2 regions of the Streptomyces sp. NPDC087263 genome follow, and region 1 is predicted to be linked to the other one. Evidence: riboswitches for the same ligand, from Rfam matches in the RefSeq annotation. Region 1 holds a riboswitch; the other holds the start of a gene.
What was found. Region 1 has a riboswitch for cyclic di-AMP ahead of ACIPC1_RS22710 (peptidoglycan DD-metalloendopeptidase family protein). Riboswitches for the same ligand answer to the same signal wherever they lie in the genome.

Region 2: another riboswitch for cyclic di-AMP. It lies ahead of ACIPC1_RS29275 (transglycosylase family protein); the one in region 1 lies ahead of ACIPC1_RS22710 (peptidoglycan DD-metalloendopeptidase family protein).

Annotation. Positions count from the first base shown of each region.
Region 1 covers NZ_JBIUYT010000007.1:340-7,775, reverse strand. The annotation lists gene dxs (1-deoxy-D-xylulose-5-phosphate synthase) at 1-1,709, shown strand, start outside; gene ACIPC1_RS22730 (aspartate aminotransferase family protein) at 1,706-3,184, shown strand; gene ACIPC1_RS22725 (helix-turn-helix domain-containing protein) at 3,284-3,931, shown strand; gene ACIPC1_RS22720 (DUF6126 family protein) at 3,964-4,080, shown strand; gene ACIPC1_RS22715 (tyrosine-protein phosphatase) at 4,117-4,914, opposite strand; cyclic di-AMP (ydaO/yuaA leader) riboswitch at 5,470-5,634, shown strand; gene ACIPC1_RS22710 (peptidoglycan DD-metalloendopeptidase family protein) at 5,639-6,571, shown strand; gene ACIPC1_RS22705 (SGNH/GDSL hydrolase family protein) at 6,844-7,436, shown strand, end outside.
Region 2 covers NZ_JBIUYT010000009.1:390,554-397,989, reverse strand. The annotation lists gene eno (phosphopyruvate hydratase) at 1-1,199, opposite strand, end outside; gene ACIPC1_RS29275 (transglycosylase family protein) at 1,563-2,264, opposite strand; cyclic di-AMP (ydaO/yuaA leader) riboswitch at 2,269-2,433, opposite strand; gene ACIPC1_RS29270 (transglycosylase family protein) at 2,629-3,573, opposite strand; gene ACIPC1_RS29265 (cytochrome P450) at 4,154-5,410, shown strand; gene ACIPC1_RS29260 (globin domain-containing protein) at 5,607-6,818, shown strand; gene ACIPC1_RS29255 (nucleoside triphosphate pyrophosphohydrolase) at 7,172-7,436, opposite strand, start outside.

The DNA of each region.
Region 1 (7,436 bases):
CCGTCGACCGCATCCTGTGGGACACCGGCCATCAGAGCTACGTACACAAGCTGCTGACGGGACGTCAGGACTTCTCCAAGCTGCGCGGCAAGGGCGGCCTGTCCGGCTACCCGTCGCGCGAGGAGTCCGAGCACGACATCATCGAGAACAGCCACGCCTCCACGGCGCTCGGCTGGGCGGACGGTCTTGCCAAGGCCCGCCAGGTGCAGGGCGAGAAGGGGCATGTCGTCGCGGTCATCGGCGACGGCGCGCTCACCGGGGGCATGGCGTGGGAGGCGCTGAACAACATCGCCGCCGCCAAGGACCGGCCGCTGATCATCGTCGTCAACGACAACGAGCGCTCGTACTCGCCGACCATCGGCGGTCTCGCCAATCACCTGGCGACCCTGCGGACGACGGACAGTTACGAGCAGATCCTCGCTTGGGGCAAGGACGTACTCCTGCGCACGCCGGTCATCGGGAACACCGTCTACGAGTCGCTGCACGGCGCGAAGAAGGGGTTCAAGGACGCCTTCGCGCCGCAGGGCATGTTCGAGGATCTCGGGCTCAAGTACGTCGGGCCGATCGACGGGCACGACGTGCGGGCCATGGAATCCGCGCTGCGGCGTGCGAAACGCTTCCACGGGCCTGTGCTGATCCACTGCCTGACGGAGAAAGGACGTGGATACGAGCCCGCGCTCGCGCACGAGGAGGACCACTTCCACACGGTCGGCGTGATGGACCCGCTCACCTGCGAGCCCCTCGCGCCCGCCAACGGGCCTTCCTGGACCTCCGTGTTCGGCGACGAGATCGTCAGGATCGGGGCGGAGCGCGAGGACGTCGTGGCGATCACGGCGGCCATGCTGCATCCGGTGGGGCTCGGCAAGTTCGCCGAGAAGTTCCCCGACCGGGTGTGGGACGTCGGCATCGCCGAGCAGCATGCCGCGGTGTCCGCGGCAGGGCTGGCTACCGGCGGCCTGCATCCCGTCGTCGCCGTCTACGCCACCTTCCTCAACCGTGCCTTCGACCAGCTACTGATGGACGTGGCACTGCACCGGTGCGGTGTCACCTTCGTGCTTGACCGGGCGGGCGTCACGGGCGTGGACGGCGCCTCGCACAACGGCATGTGGGACATGTCGATCCTCCAGGTCGTGCCGGGGCTCCGGATCGCCGCGCCGCGCGACGCCGACCAACTGCGGGCGCAGCTGCGGGAGGCGGTCGCCGTCGACGACGCGCCGACGCTGATCCGGTTCCCGAAGGAGTCGGTGGGGCCGGCGATTCCCGCCGTCGACCACGTGGGCGGCATGGACGTCCTGCACCGGGGGGACCGGCCGTCGGTGCTCCTGGTGGCCGTCGGTGTCATGGCACCGGTCTGCCTCCAGGCCGCCGAACTGCTCGAAGCCCGCGGTATCGGCTGCACCGTCGTCGACCCGCGCTGGGTCAAGCCGGTCGACCCCTCGTTGCCTGGACTCGCCGCCGAGCACCGCATGGTGGCCGTCGTCGAGGACAACAGCCGGGCGGCCGGTGTCGGCGCGGCGGTCGCGCTGGCATTCGGGGACGCGGACGTCGACGTACCCGTACGGCGGTTCGGCATTCCGGAGCAGTTCCTCGCGCATGCCAAGCGTGGTGAGGTGCTGGCCGACATAGGTCTCACGCCGGTCGAGATCGCCGGGCGGATCAGCGCCGGTCTGGCAGTCAAGGACGAGCTGTCCAAGGAGAAACAGGAATGACCATCCCTTCAGGGAAGGCGCCTTCTGGGGAGACCTCCTCCTCGGGGAAGCCCTCTTCCGAGAAGTCGAACTCGGTGAAGTCCCCTTCCGCGAAGCCTGAGTTCGACCTCGGCGCGCTGCTCGCCGAACGCGGAGCCGAGCGCTACGAGCTGCACACCAAGTACCTGAACCACCAGCTCCCGCGCATGCTGCACACCATCGGCTTCGACAAGGTGTACGAGCGGGCCGAGGGCGCCCACTTCTGGGACGCGGACGGAGCGGACTACCTGGACATGCTCGCCGGGTTCGGGGTGATGGGCCTGGGCCGCCATCACCCCGTGGTCCGCCAGGCACTGCACGACGTCCTCGACGCCTCGCTCGCCGACCTCACCCGCTTCGACTGCCAGCCGCTGCCCGGGCTGCTCGCGGAGCGGCTGCTCGTCCACAGTCCGCACCTGGACCGGGTGTTCTTCGGCAACAGCGGCACGGAGGCTGTCGAGACCGCGCTGAAGTTCGCCCGGTACGCGACCGGGAAACCGCGGATCCTGTACTGCCCGCACGCCTTCCACGGGCTGACCACCGGGTCGCTGTCCGTGAACGGCGAGGACGGTTTCCGCGACGGCTTCGCGCCCTTGCTCCCCGACACGGCCGTCCCGCTCGGTGATCTCGACGCCCTGGAACGGGAGTTGAAGAAGGGCGACGTCGCCGCGCTCATCGTCGAACCCATCCAGGGCAAGGGGGTGCACGAGACACCGCCCGGATATCTGCGCGCCGCCCAGGAGTTGCTGCACAAACACAAGGCGCTGCTCATCGTCGACGAGGTGCAGACGGGCCTGGGGCGGACCGGGGACTTCTACGCCTATCAGCACGAGGAGGGTGTGGAACCGGACCTGGTGTGTGTGGCCAAGGCGTTGTCGGGCGGCTATGTGCCGGTCGGCGCCACGCTGGGCAAGGACTGGATCTTCAAGAAGGTCTACTCGTCGATCGACCGGGTCCTGGTGCACTCGGCGAGCTTCGGGTCGAACGCGCAGGCCATGGCGGCAGGCCTTGCCGTGCTCTCGGTCATGGAGAACGAGCAGATCGTGGCCAACGCCCGTGCCACGGGAGAGCAGTTGAAGTCCCGGCTTGCGGCGCTCGTGGACAAGTACGAGCTGCTGAGTGACGTACGCGGCCGGGGGCTGATGATCGGCATCGAGTTCGGGCGGCCCAAGTCGCTGAAGCTGCGCAGTCGTTGGACGATGCTGCAAGCCGCGCGCAAGGGGTTGTTCGCCCAGATGGTGGTCGTGCCGCTGCTGCAACGGCACCGCATCCTCACCCAGGTCTCCGGTGACCATCTGGAGGTGATCAAGCTGATCCCGCCGCTGGTCATCGATGAGGGGGACGTGGACCGCTTCGTGGATGCCTTCACGGCCGTGATGGACGACGCGCACGGCGGGGGCGGGCTGATGTGGGACTTCGGGAAGACCCTGGTGAAGCAGGCGGTGGCGAACCGGTGACGGAGCGGTTGCTGAGACCGCAGGGGTGCCGAACCGTTTGACTTTTGCCTCTGGGGCAAGAAGTTTGCCCCAGAGGTAAGGCTCGGGCTCAATGGAGGCATGAGCACCGCCGAGGGTATGAACCCTTCCCCGCAGGGAGCCGCCGACGAGCTGCACGTCGTCGCACCCCAGCTGCGTGGGCTGCGCCGCCGGGCCTCCCTGACCCTGGAGTCCGCGGCCCGTGCCGCCGGGCTCTCGCCCGCCCACCTCTCGCGCCTGGAGACCGGGCAGCGCCAGCCCTCGCTGCCGATGCTGCTCGCACTCGCTCGTATCTACGGTACGACCGTCTCCGAGCTGCTCGGCGAGACGGTCCCCGAGCGGGACGCCGTGGTGCGCGCCGCCGACATGGAGCCGACCGCGGCGGGCGGCTGGACCTACTGGCAGGCGGGCGGCTCGGGCCGCGGGATGCAGGCCCTGCGCGTGCACGTCCCGTACGGCTCGCAGGGCGACATCGTGCGCGTCCACCCCGGTGAGGAGTGGCTCCACGTCCTGAGGGGGCGACTGCGGCTGCGCCTCGGTGACCGCGCGCATGTGCTCGCCCCGGGGGACAGCGCGCACTTCGACTCGCTCACCCCGCACCGTATCGCCGCCGCCGACCGGGACGGCGCCGAGCTGCTCTTCGTACACACCCTGCTACAGAGCCCCACCGCCGCGCTGTGCCTCGGCCCGGCGACCGACCACCCGACCCTGGGAGAGAAGACGCCATGACCGATCCCACGGAATCCGGCCCGCGCCGCTCCATGGACGACAAGCTCCCCCGCGCACTGTGGGTACGGCTGATCATCTACGTCGCCGTCGGCCACCTCTTCGCGGCCTTCGTCTACCTGCTGTTCACGCTGGGCGCACAGAACCAGTAGGCACCCGTCGGCCGGGACCGGGAGACCTGTGCCGTGTCAGTCGAGGAGCCGCTCGCGCAGCCCGGCCCGCAGCTCCGGGGTGAGCCCAAGGCCCCGCTCCAGGTACACGTCGACGCTGCCCCAGGTCTCCTCGATCGTCTCGAAGGCCGCGGTCAGGTACTCGGCGCGGGCGTCGAACAGCGGGCTGAGCAGCTCCATGACCTCCGGGGAGTACGCCGACGCGGAGGAGCTGCTGCGGTGGACCTTGTAGCGACGGTGCAGGGCGTTCGACTCCAGGTAGTCGGCCACGATGGCCTCGCGCTCGACGCCGACGGCCAGGAGTGTCACGGCTATGGAGAGGCCGGCGCGGTCCTTGCCCGCGGCGCAGTGCATCAGCGCGGGCACACTGTCCTCGGCCATCGAGTGCAGCACTTGGGAATGCTCGGCGGTGCGCTCCTTGACGATGGCGCGGTAGGAGTTGATCATCCGGTTCGCCGCCTTGCCGTCCGCGAGGAGCGTGCGCAGCTGTTCGAGATCGCCGTCGCGGACCATCTTCCAGAACTCGGAGCCGTCGGCCGGGTCGGTCAGCGGCAGATTCACGTTGCGCACGCCCGGCAGCTCGACGTCCGGACCCTCCAGCTTCTGGTCCGAAGCGTTGCGGAAGTCGAAGATCGTGTGCAGGCCGAGGGAGGCGAGGAACGCGGCGTCGTCCTCCGTGGCATGCGCGAGATGTCCGCTGCGGAACAGCACCCCGTACTTCACCCGACGGCCGTCCACGGTGGGCAGGCCGCCCACGTCCCGGAAGTTGCGCACAGCGGTCAGCTCGGGTTCGGTCGACGGGACCTGCTGTGTCACGGGGGCTCCTCCCGGTCAGCCGTCGGCGCTGCTCGGCGTCGCCCGCCGACGGACGTTGCGCTCTCGACGATACGACATGGGTTCCTGGGGCAATGAGTTGTCCACAGGCGTTGTCTTCGCAGGTGCGGGCCGTCGCCTCCGGAACTGCCGGGTGCGCGATGGTGTGAGGATTTATTCCTGTCTGTCCGCATCTATGGAGGCTCGATGGGGGAGATCGGTGCGGACGATGATGCGGTAGTTATCCGACTGCGTCGCATCTGGCTGTTCTGTCCGGATTAGCTGTTTCATTACAACTGGCCCTGTAATAAGGCATCCTGGGTCAACGTGCGTGAGCAGCGTCATATTCGTGACGATGTGTTGCGGCGCCTCTTTGTCAACCTGCCCGGATTCTCTGGTGAATTGCCGGGCCGGAAAGGCCCTCCGTCGACGGAGGGTGACGGTAATTCCGGCGTGGATCAAGGGTGGCGCAGGCGCAGAAAATCCACATGCTTGTCGACGCGGTCTTATTTAGCTTACGTTCACCCTCAATCCGGACGGACGCCCAATCCTGCCGCCGACCGGAATCCGCACACTCACCCGTATGTGGCAGGAGCGGGGGACCCACAGGTAAGACGCCTGTTCCGGTCTCCGGAACGGCTAGGGGTATAGCCGCGCAGCAGCGCGGCCGGGCATCTCCAGCCCGCACCCGACAGCTCACCTCGCAGGCGCCGGAGAGGAATTCGTCATGCCCGCGAAGGGTAAGCACCGCCGTCCCAAGTCCCAGCGTTTCACGCGCTCGATCGCCGTGGCCGGAACGGGTGGCGCCGCGCTCGCGCTGCCGCTCATGGGAGCCACCGGGGCCCATGCCGCGACCTCGGCTTCCACGGCTTCCACTGTTTCCACGGCGTCGGAAAAGGCTGCCACGGCTGCCGAAAAGGCCGCCACTTCCGCTCCCGCCGCGGCCGAGAAGACCGCGACGAAGACCTATGCGGTAAAGGCCGGTGACTCCCTCTCGAAGATCGCCGGCGATCAGAGCGTCAGTGGCGGCTGGAAGAAGCTGTACTCGGACAACCGCAAGGCTGTCGGCGAGGACCCCGCGCTCATCCACCCGGGTCTGAAGCTGACGATCGGCAAGAAGGCCGCCGCGTCGAGTAGCGCGACCAAGTCGTCCAAGTCGACGAAGTCCTCGAAGGCGTCCGAGTCGTCCGCCAAGACGGCGGCCGAGCCCACGGCCAAGGCCGACGACACCGCGGCCTCCAGCAGCAGTTCCGGTTACGCGCTGCCGGTTGAGGGCGCGACCATCGGCACCGGCTACAAGGTCGCCGGCAGCATGTGGTCCAGCGGCTACCACACGGGCGTGGACTTCGTGGTCCCGACCGGCACCACCGTCAAGTCCGTCGCCGCGGGCACCGTCGTCTCGGCGGGCTGGGGTGGCGCGTACGGTAACCAGGTCGTCATCCAGCACGCCGACGGCCAGTACTCGCAGTACGCCCACCTCTCCTCCCTCTCCGTCTCGGCGGGCCAGACCGTGACCGAGGGGCAGCAGATCGGCCTCTCCGGGGCGACCGGCAACGTCACCGGACCGCACCTGCACTTCGAGATCCGCACGACGCCGGACTACGGCTCGGACGTGGACCCGGTTGCGTACCTGCGCTCCCACGGTGTCACCGTCGGCTGACGTCTCTCGCTCGCCGCCGAAGGCCGGACCCCACGATCCCCAGGGTCCGGCCTTCGGCGTTTCGTGCTCAGGATGTCGCGCCCTCGGGCATTCCCTTCCAGACGCGGTGGCTGTTCAACTACCCCTGGTGGGCCCTTATTCCGAGCTTGACCCAGACTTTATGCGTGGCTTATGTCACCACCCGTCAACCCCATAATACGGTCGCGTAGGTCACACTCGAAGGTGAATCATGGGTTGTTGTGGCAGACGATTCGAAGAGTGGCAACAGATCAGTGATCGGGTCGTACGTAGCGGTGGGGGACAGCTTCACCGAGGGCGTCGGCGACCCCGGGCCTGACGGGGCCTTTGTCGGTTGGGCGGACCGGTTCGCGGTACTGCTCGCGGACCGGCGCCCCGAGGGCGACTTCACCTACACCAATCTCGCCGTCCGCGGCAAACTGCTCGACCAGATCATCGAGCACCAGCTTTCGCGGGCGAAGGAGCTGGCGCCGGACCTGGTCTCCTTCTGCGCGGGCGGCAACGACATCATCCGGCCCGGCGTCGACCCCGACGAGGTCGCGGAGCGCTTCGAGCGCGCGGTCGCCGACCTCACCTCCGTCGTCGGCACCGTCCTGGTGACGACCGGGTTCGACACCCGTGGCGTGCCCGTGCTGAAACACATGCGCGGCAAGATCGCCACGTACAACGGGCACCTACGGGCCATCGCCGACAGGTACGGCTGCCCTGTCCTGGACCTGTGGTCCCTGAAGACGATTCAGGACCGCCGCGCCTGGGACGGCGACCGCCTCCACCTGTCACCCGAGGGCCACACCCGCGTCGCGCTCCGGGCCGGCCAGGTCCTCGGCCTCGAAGTGCCGGCCGACCC
Region 2 (7,436 bases), on a different contig from region 1:
TTGGCGACGCGGTCCGAGCGGGCCGGGGCGCCGGTCTTGATCTGACCGCAGTTCACCGCGACGGCGAGGTCGGCGATGGTGGTGTCCTCGGTCTCGCCGGAGCGGTGGGACATCATGCACTTGAAGCCGTTGCGCTGCGCCATCTCGACGGCGTCCAGGGTCTCGGTCAGCGAGCCGATCTGGTTGACCTTGACGAGCAGGGCGTTCGCGGAGCCCTCCTCGATGCCGCGGGCCAGCCGCTCCGGGTTGGTGACGAAGAGGTCGTCGCCGACGATCTGGACCTTGTCGCCCAGCTTGTCGGTGATGACCTTCCAGCCGGCCCAGTCGTCCTCGTACAGCGGGTCCTCGATGGAGACCAGCGGGTACGCGGCGACGAGCTCCTCGTAGTACTCGGTCATCTCGGCGGCCGAGCGGGACTTGCCCTCGAACTCGTACTTGCCGTCCTTGTAGAACTCGGACGCGGCGACGTCGAGCGCGAGCCCGATCTGCTCGCCGGGGATGTAACCGGCCTGCTTGATGGCCTCGATGATGAGGTCGAGCGCGGCGCGGTTGGACTCCAGGTTCGGGGCGAAGCCGCCCTCGTCGCCGAGGCCGGTGGACAGGCCCTTGGTCTTCAGCACCTTCTTGAGGGTGTGGTAGACCTCGGCGCCCCAGCGCAGCGCCTCGGAGAAGGACTCCGCGCCGATCGGGGCGATCATGAACTCCTGGATGTCCACGTTCGAGTCGGCGTGCGACCCACCGTTCAGGATGTTCATCATCGGAACGGGCAGCAGGTGCGCGTTCGGGCCGCCCAGGTAGCGGAAGAGGGGCAGGTCGCTGGCCTCGGAGGCGGCGTGCGCGACGGCGAGGGAGACGCCGAGAATGGCGTTGGCGCCGAGCGAGCCCTTGTTGTCGGTGGCGTCCAGGTCGAACATCGCCTGGTCGATCAGGCGCTGCTCGGTGGCGTCGTAACCGACGAGCTCCGGGCCGATCTGCTCGATGACGGCGAGGACGGCCTTCTCGACACCCTTGCCGCCGTAACGGTTGGGGTCACCGTCACGCAGCTCGATGGCCTCGAAGGCTCCGGTGGAGGCGCCGGACGGGACGGCGGCACGACCGGTGCTGCCGTCATCGAGGCCGACCTCGACCTCGACGGTGGGGTTCCCTCGCGAGTCGAGGATTTCCCGGGCTACGACGACGTCGATGGACGGCACGAGCATCTCCTTCAGAATGTGACGCGGGTACGCGGGACTGTGGCAGCCCCGCGTAGATGAGCCTAACCGGCTCCGAGGGATCGGCCAGCCGGTCTACCCCCTCTTGTGCAGAACTGAGAGCACATATTGTTCCCGAACGGAACAAAAAGGCGGGGAAGAGGGTGACGATGGCGGGACCGGTGCCGGAAATGAAAAGCCCCGCCCCGGTGCGTACGGGGGAACACGCACCGGAGCGGGGAGCCCGTGGGGGACGGGGGTGACCCACACGAGGCCTTCAGTATGGAGACCACGTATGGGAGCGGGCTGTGGTTCAACTGCGAGCTACCTGTCAGTCGCCGGCCGACCGCCGTCGGCCGACGACCCCGGCCGTCAGCTGAGGTGCAGCTGCTGACCCGGGTAGATGAAGTCCGCGTCGTCGATGATGTCCTTGTTCAGCTCGAACAGCTTCTGCCAGCCGCCCTTGACGTTCTTCGCCTCGGCGATCTCGCTGAGGGTGTCGTCCTTCTTCACCTTGTACTCGCCGTCACCCTTCTTGACCGTCTTACCGGTCGGGGTCTCGACGGTCTCCTTCTTGGCGGTCTCCCGCTCCGAGGAGCGCGAGGCACGCTGCTCGTCGGTCCCCGAGCTCGGTGCACTCGGCGTGCTCGGCGTGCTCGGCGTGCTCGGCTGCGAAGGGGTGGTGCTGCCGGCGTCGTTCGCGGCGTTCGACAGGCCCGTGCCGCAGGTCGGCCAGGCGCCCTTGCCCTGAGCGGCGAGAACCTTCTCGGCGACGGATATCTGCTGGGACTTGGAGGCCTGGTCGGCGGAGGAGGCGTACGAGCTGCCGCCGTACGCGGACCAGGTGGAGGAGGAGAACTGCAGGCCGCCGTAGTAGCCGTTGCCGGTGTTGATGGACCAGTTGCCACCGGACTCGCACTGGGCGACGGTGTCCCACTCGGAGGTGGTGGCGGCGGAGGCGGTGCCGGCCGCCATCAGCGGAGCGGCGACGGCGACGCCGGTCACTCCGGCGAGCGTGGCGATACGGGTGACCTTGGACGGGCGACGGTGCTTGCCCTTGCACGAACGCAGCATGAAGTGATCCCCTCACCGACGCCTACGAGGTGAGCTGTCGGGTTCGGGCGGGTGAGTGCCCGGTCGCGCACCCTTCGGTGCACGGCTTCACCCCAAGCCACTCCCGGTCAACTACCGGGCGCGGCGCTTACCTTGGGTCCCCCGCTCCTGCCTACGGCGCTTGACGCGACGACTGTTCCCGTACGGCCGCTGGCAGGATTCGGCGTTGCGACCGTCGGGGCTCACTGTGGCGAGCGGTCACGACCGTAGGCAGGCGATCGGCGGAATATCAAAGACGATCAGGGGGTCTGAGATCCATCTCTCATTCTCACCAAACTGGACATTCCATGGCGAACCATGACGCGAACTCCCGCTGCTTTTCACCCTATTCAGCACCAACTGCCAGGCTCTGACCGGGGAGGATGAGGTCCGCGTCGGCGCCGACCGTCTCCTTGTTCTCGTCGTACAGCTGGGTCCATCCGCCGTCGAGGCCAAGGGCGTCGGCGATGACCGAGAGGCTGTCGCCGGCCTGGACGACATAGGAGCCGTCGACGACGGTGCGGGCCGTGTCGGAGTCACGTGAGGCGTGCCGCCCAGAGGCGGCGTCGTCCGTACCGCCGTCGGTCGCACCCTCGGTGGCGGTGTCACCACGGTGACGCCCGGCGGTCGCCTCGTCCTCGGGCGCACTCGAAGAATCGTCGGCCTGGGCGGACTTGTCCGATTCATCACTGTTCGTGGCGCTTGGGTCGGCGCTCGCGCTCGCGCTCGCCTCCGGAGCGCCGGAGTTGGTGGAGCTTCCGGTGTCCTCGGTTGCGTCCGCGGAGGGCGAGGCGGACGGGGAGGCGGACGGGGAGGCGGACGGGGAGGGACTGGCCGATGCGGACGGGTCCGCGGAACCGGGCGTGGCCGACGGCGAGTCGGCCGCCACGCCCGTGTCGACCTCCACCGAGGCGGAGTCCTTGCTGAGCCCGGAGAGGGGTCCGCAGGTGGGCCAGGCGACAAGCCCCCGGCCGTCGAGGATCTTCTCGGCGACGGCTATCTGCTGCGAGCGGCTGGCCTGGTCGGCGCTCGGGGCGTACTCGAGGCCGCCGTAGTTCTCCCAGTCCCACTGGGTCACATGCAGCCCGCCGTAGTACCCGTCACCGGCGTTGTCGCTCCAGGCGGCACCCGTCTCGCACTCCGCGACGCGGTCCCAAGTAGTGGTGTCGGCCGCGCTCGCACTCGCGGCACCGAGCAACGGGATCGCGATCGCCGATCCGGTCACTCCTGCCGCAACAAGGAGAGCCGGGGCCTGACGGGGGCGACGATGGCGGCCGTTCCCGGAGAGCATGCGGAAGCCCTTTCATGTGACAGCAGGTGACTACAGCGACATACGGCGACGCCAGCCGACGTCTGCGACGCATGATCCGCGCTGTTCGTCGAACGTATCCGCACGCGAACGCTTGTCACAAGTCGATGCAGCGTAGATCACGTGAAGATCACAATGTTGATAGATCGTCAGCTTTCCGCAACCCCCGAACCGCCTCAGGCCCGCTCGGCGGACAACTGGAGCGGAGCCGTGAACTCCACTGGAACCGTACGCAATCCATGCATAATGAGCCCACCGCGTCGGTGCAAATCGGCGGAATCCCTTGCGAGTTGGAGGCCGGGAGGCGGGTGGTCCGGCCTCCCCGGCGCAGGGAGGCGGGGTACGCCGAATTCGGTGAGGTATGCAGGGCCACGGAGTGTCACGAAACGAGTCGGCCGCAGACCCGGCACTGGGTTTGGCTACTGCCGCGCCCACGTGCCCTCAGCGGCCACACTGCGGACCACGGACGCCGGGGCGGCAAGGCATGGGCGCACCAGTTGAAGGGAAATTGCACAATTCGGCGATCTCACCCGCGCAACACGGCGCCCGGTACCGTCAGCCCGTGAACGCCCCCCATAACAAACCCGAACTCTTCACCTGGGAGTTCGCCACCGACCCCTACCCTGCCTACGCGTGGCTCCGCGAGCATTCGCCCGTGCACCAAACCACGCTCCCCAGTGGGGTGGAGGCCTGGCTGATCACCCGGTACGCGGACGCCAAGGAGGCTCTCGCCGACCAGCGGCTCTCGAAGAATCCCGCCCACCATTCCGAAGACGCCCACGGCAAGAGCAAGACGGGCATCCCCGGCGAGCGCAGCGCCAACCTCATGACCCATCTGCTCAACATCGACCCGCCGGACCACACGCGGCTCCGCCGACTCGTCTCCAAGGCGTTCACACCCCGCCGGGTGGCCGAATTCGAGCCCAGAGTCCAAGAGTTGACCGACCAGCTCATCGATCAGTTTGCGCATACCGGAAGCGCCGACCTCATCCACGAGTTCGCCTTCCCCCTCCCCATCTACGCCATCTGCGACCTACTCGGCGTCCCCCGCGAGGACCAGGACGACTTCCGGGACTGGGCGGGGATGATGATCCGGCACGGCGGTGGGCCCAGGGGCGGTGTCGGGCGGTCCGTGAAGAAGATGCGCAGCTATCTCGCCGAGCTGATCCAGCGCAAGCGGGAGGCGCTCTCGGACACCCCCGGCCCCGGCGAAGACCTCATTTCCGGGCTCATCCGCGCCTCCGACCACGGCGAGCACCTCACCGAGAACGAAGCAGCAGCCATGTGTTTCGTCCTCCTGTTCGCAGGTTTCGAAACGACATTGAACCTGATCGGCAACGGCACGTACGCGCTGCTGCGCAATCCGACACAGCGAGCACTACTACAGAAGTCGATCGAGCACGGAGATCAGGAACTGCTCGACACAGGCATCGAAGAACTCCTTCGTTACGACGGCGCGGTCGAACTCGCCACTTGGCGCTACGCAACCGAGCCCCTCACGATCGGCGGACAGAGAATCGCTTCCGGTGACCCCGTGCTCGTGGTCCTCGCCGCTGCCGACCGTGACCCGGCTCGTTTCCACGAGCCGGACACACTCGACCTCTCCCGCCGGGACAACCAGCACCTCGGATACGGACATGGCATCCACTACTGCATCGGCGCACCGCTCGCCCGCCTCGAAGGCCGCACCGCGCTGGCCACCTTGCTGCGCCGTCTACCCGATCTTCAGCTTGCCGCCGACCCCGCGGACTTGCGCTGGCGTGGCGGCCTGATCATGCGCGGACTGCGGAACCTTCCTGTGGAGTTCACGTCTGCCTGACGCAGGCTGACCAGCCCGGCTCGGAACAGCGGAAGAGTACGGAAGCGGTACGCACGGGGGCAGGAGGCTTGGGCGAGCGCCCTCAGCCAACGGTACTCAGCGATCCCCTCTCGGTCTCTCACCCTCTTCACCCCGAGCTGTCCGGAAATCACCTGCTGTTTGACTTCGTGGCTCGGCAAGTCCCTACAGTCGCGAAGTGGACCCCGAAATACTCAGATCCAGCTTCGCGGTCGTCGAGAGACGGGCCGAGTTCGCGGTCAAGTACTTCTACTCGCATCTGTTCCGGCACAACCCGGACGTACGCGGGCTGTTTCCGCTGGACTTTCCGGAGGACATGGAGCGGCAGCGGGACCGGCTGTTCGCGGCGCTGACGTATGTGATGGAGCGGCTGGGGGATCCGGCACTGCCGGGATACCTGCGGGAGTTGGGGCGGGATCACCGGAAGTACCTGGCGGAGCCGGACCATTACGCCGCCGTGGGGGCCAGTCTGATCGCCGCGTTCACCTTCGTCGCCGGGTCGGCGTGGAACACAGAGGTCGAGAAGGCGTGGGCCGAGGCGTACGGGGCGATCGCCAATGTCATGCTCCAGGGCGCCTGGGAGTCGCAGCAGGACGGTGAACCGCCCTGGTGGGACGCCGAAGTCGTGGCCCGGACCCGGCACGGTGACGATCTCGCCGTACTGACCCTGCGGCCCGACCGGCGGCTGCGCTTCTCCCCCGGCCAGTACGTCAGCGTCAACACCCCGCATCTGCCGGGCATCTGGCGGCCGTACTCGCTGGGCAACGCGCCCCGCGCCGACCACACCGTCGACCTGCACATCAGCCGGGTCGAGGGCGGGGTGCTCTCCACCGCCCTGGTCCGGCAGACGCGGGAGGGGGACATCCTGCGGCTCGGCGCGCCCTGCGGCGGGATGACCCTGCGGCCACCCGTCGAGCGGCCGCTGACCTTCATCGCGGCCGGTACGGGGTGGGCGCCCGTCAAAGCGCTGCTTCAGCAACTCGACGCCACGCACGAGGCCCGGCTCTTCCTCGTCGCCCGGGACACCTCCTATCTGTACGACCGGTCCGCCGTCGAACGACTTCAGGCCCGACTTCCGCTGCTCTCCGTCACGTTCATCACCCCTGCGCCCGGCCGGCCCAAGGCGGAGGCGACCGAGCGGTTGCTGACCGCGCTGGGCAACCGCGCGGGCTGGGAGCGGCACGAGGTCTATCTGGCCGGTCCGCCCAGGCTCGTCGAGGAGATCGGCGACGAGCTTCCCGGGCTGGGCACTCCGGCCGAGCGGATCTTCCACGACGTCCTGGCGCCGACCGCCGAGGACCGCACCCGGCCGCTGGGCACGGCGGAATGGCTGCTCGACCGTCCCCAGCCGGCCTGGCACAACCCGTCGGGCCGCGCACCGAGCGCGTGAGCGCGTGCCCCCGTGCCCCGGCGCCGGGGGCGGACCTCACACCTCGGCGGGTGGCTCGGCTCCGGCGCCCCGCATCCCCGGCGGCTGGCTCAGACGCGGCCGACCGCACCCCGGCGGGTCACTCGACTCCCGCCCGCAACCCCCGCGAGTCGCCCCACTCCGCCCGCCCCCATCCCCGCCGGCTGCCCCGGCCCCGACCGACCGCACCCCGGCGGGTCACTCGGCACCGGCCCGCGCCCCGGCGGGTCACTCGGCACCGGCCCGCGCCCCGGCGGTTCACTCGACTCCGACCCCCAACCCGGCGGTTCACTCGACTCCGACCCCCAACCCGGCAGGTTGCTCGGCCCCGCCCCTCACCCCTCCCCGGGTCGCTCCGTCGCGCGGATTGCGTCGCGGTAGGCGCGGGCCGCCGTTCGCAGTGCTGTTTCCGGGTCCACACCCTCGGCCTCGGCGCGGGCGGCTATGGCCAGCAGCTCGTATCCGACGCCTTCTCCTCGGGGGAGTTCGACCTCAAGTCCTGCCGTGCGCACCCGGGATGCCAGCTTTGCCGCCAGGGCCAGGCCCGGCTGGCCCAGTGGGATCCCCTCTGTCACGGACGTCCGGCGCTTCTCCTCGGCC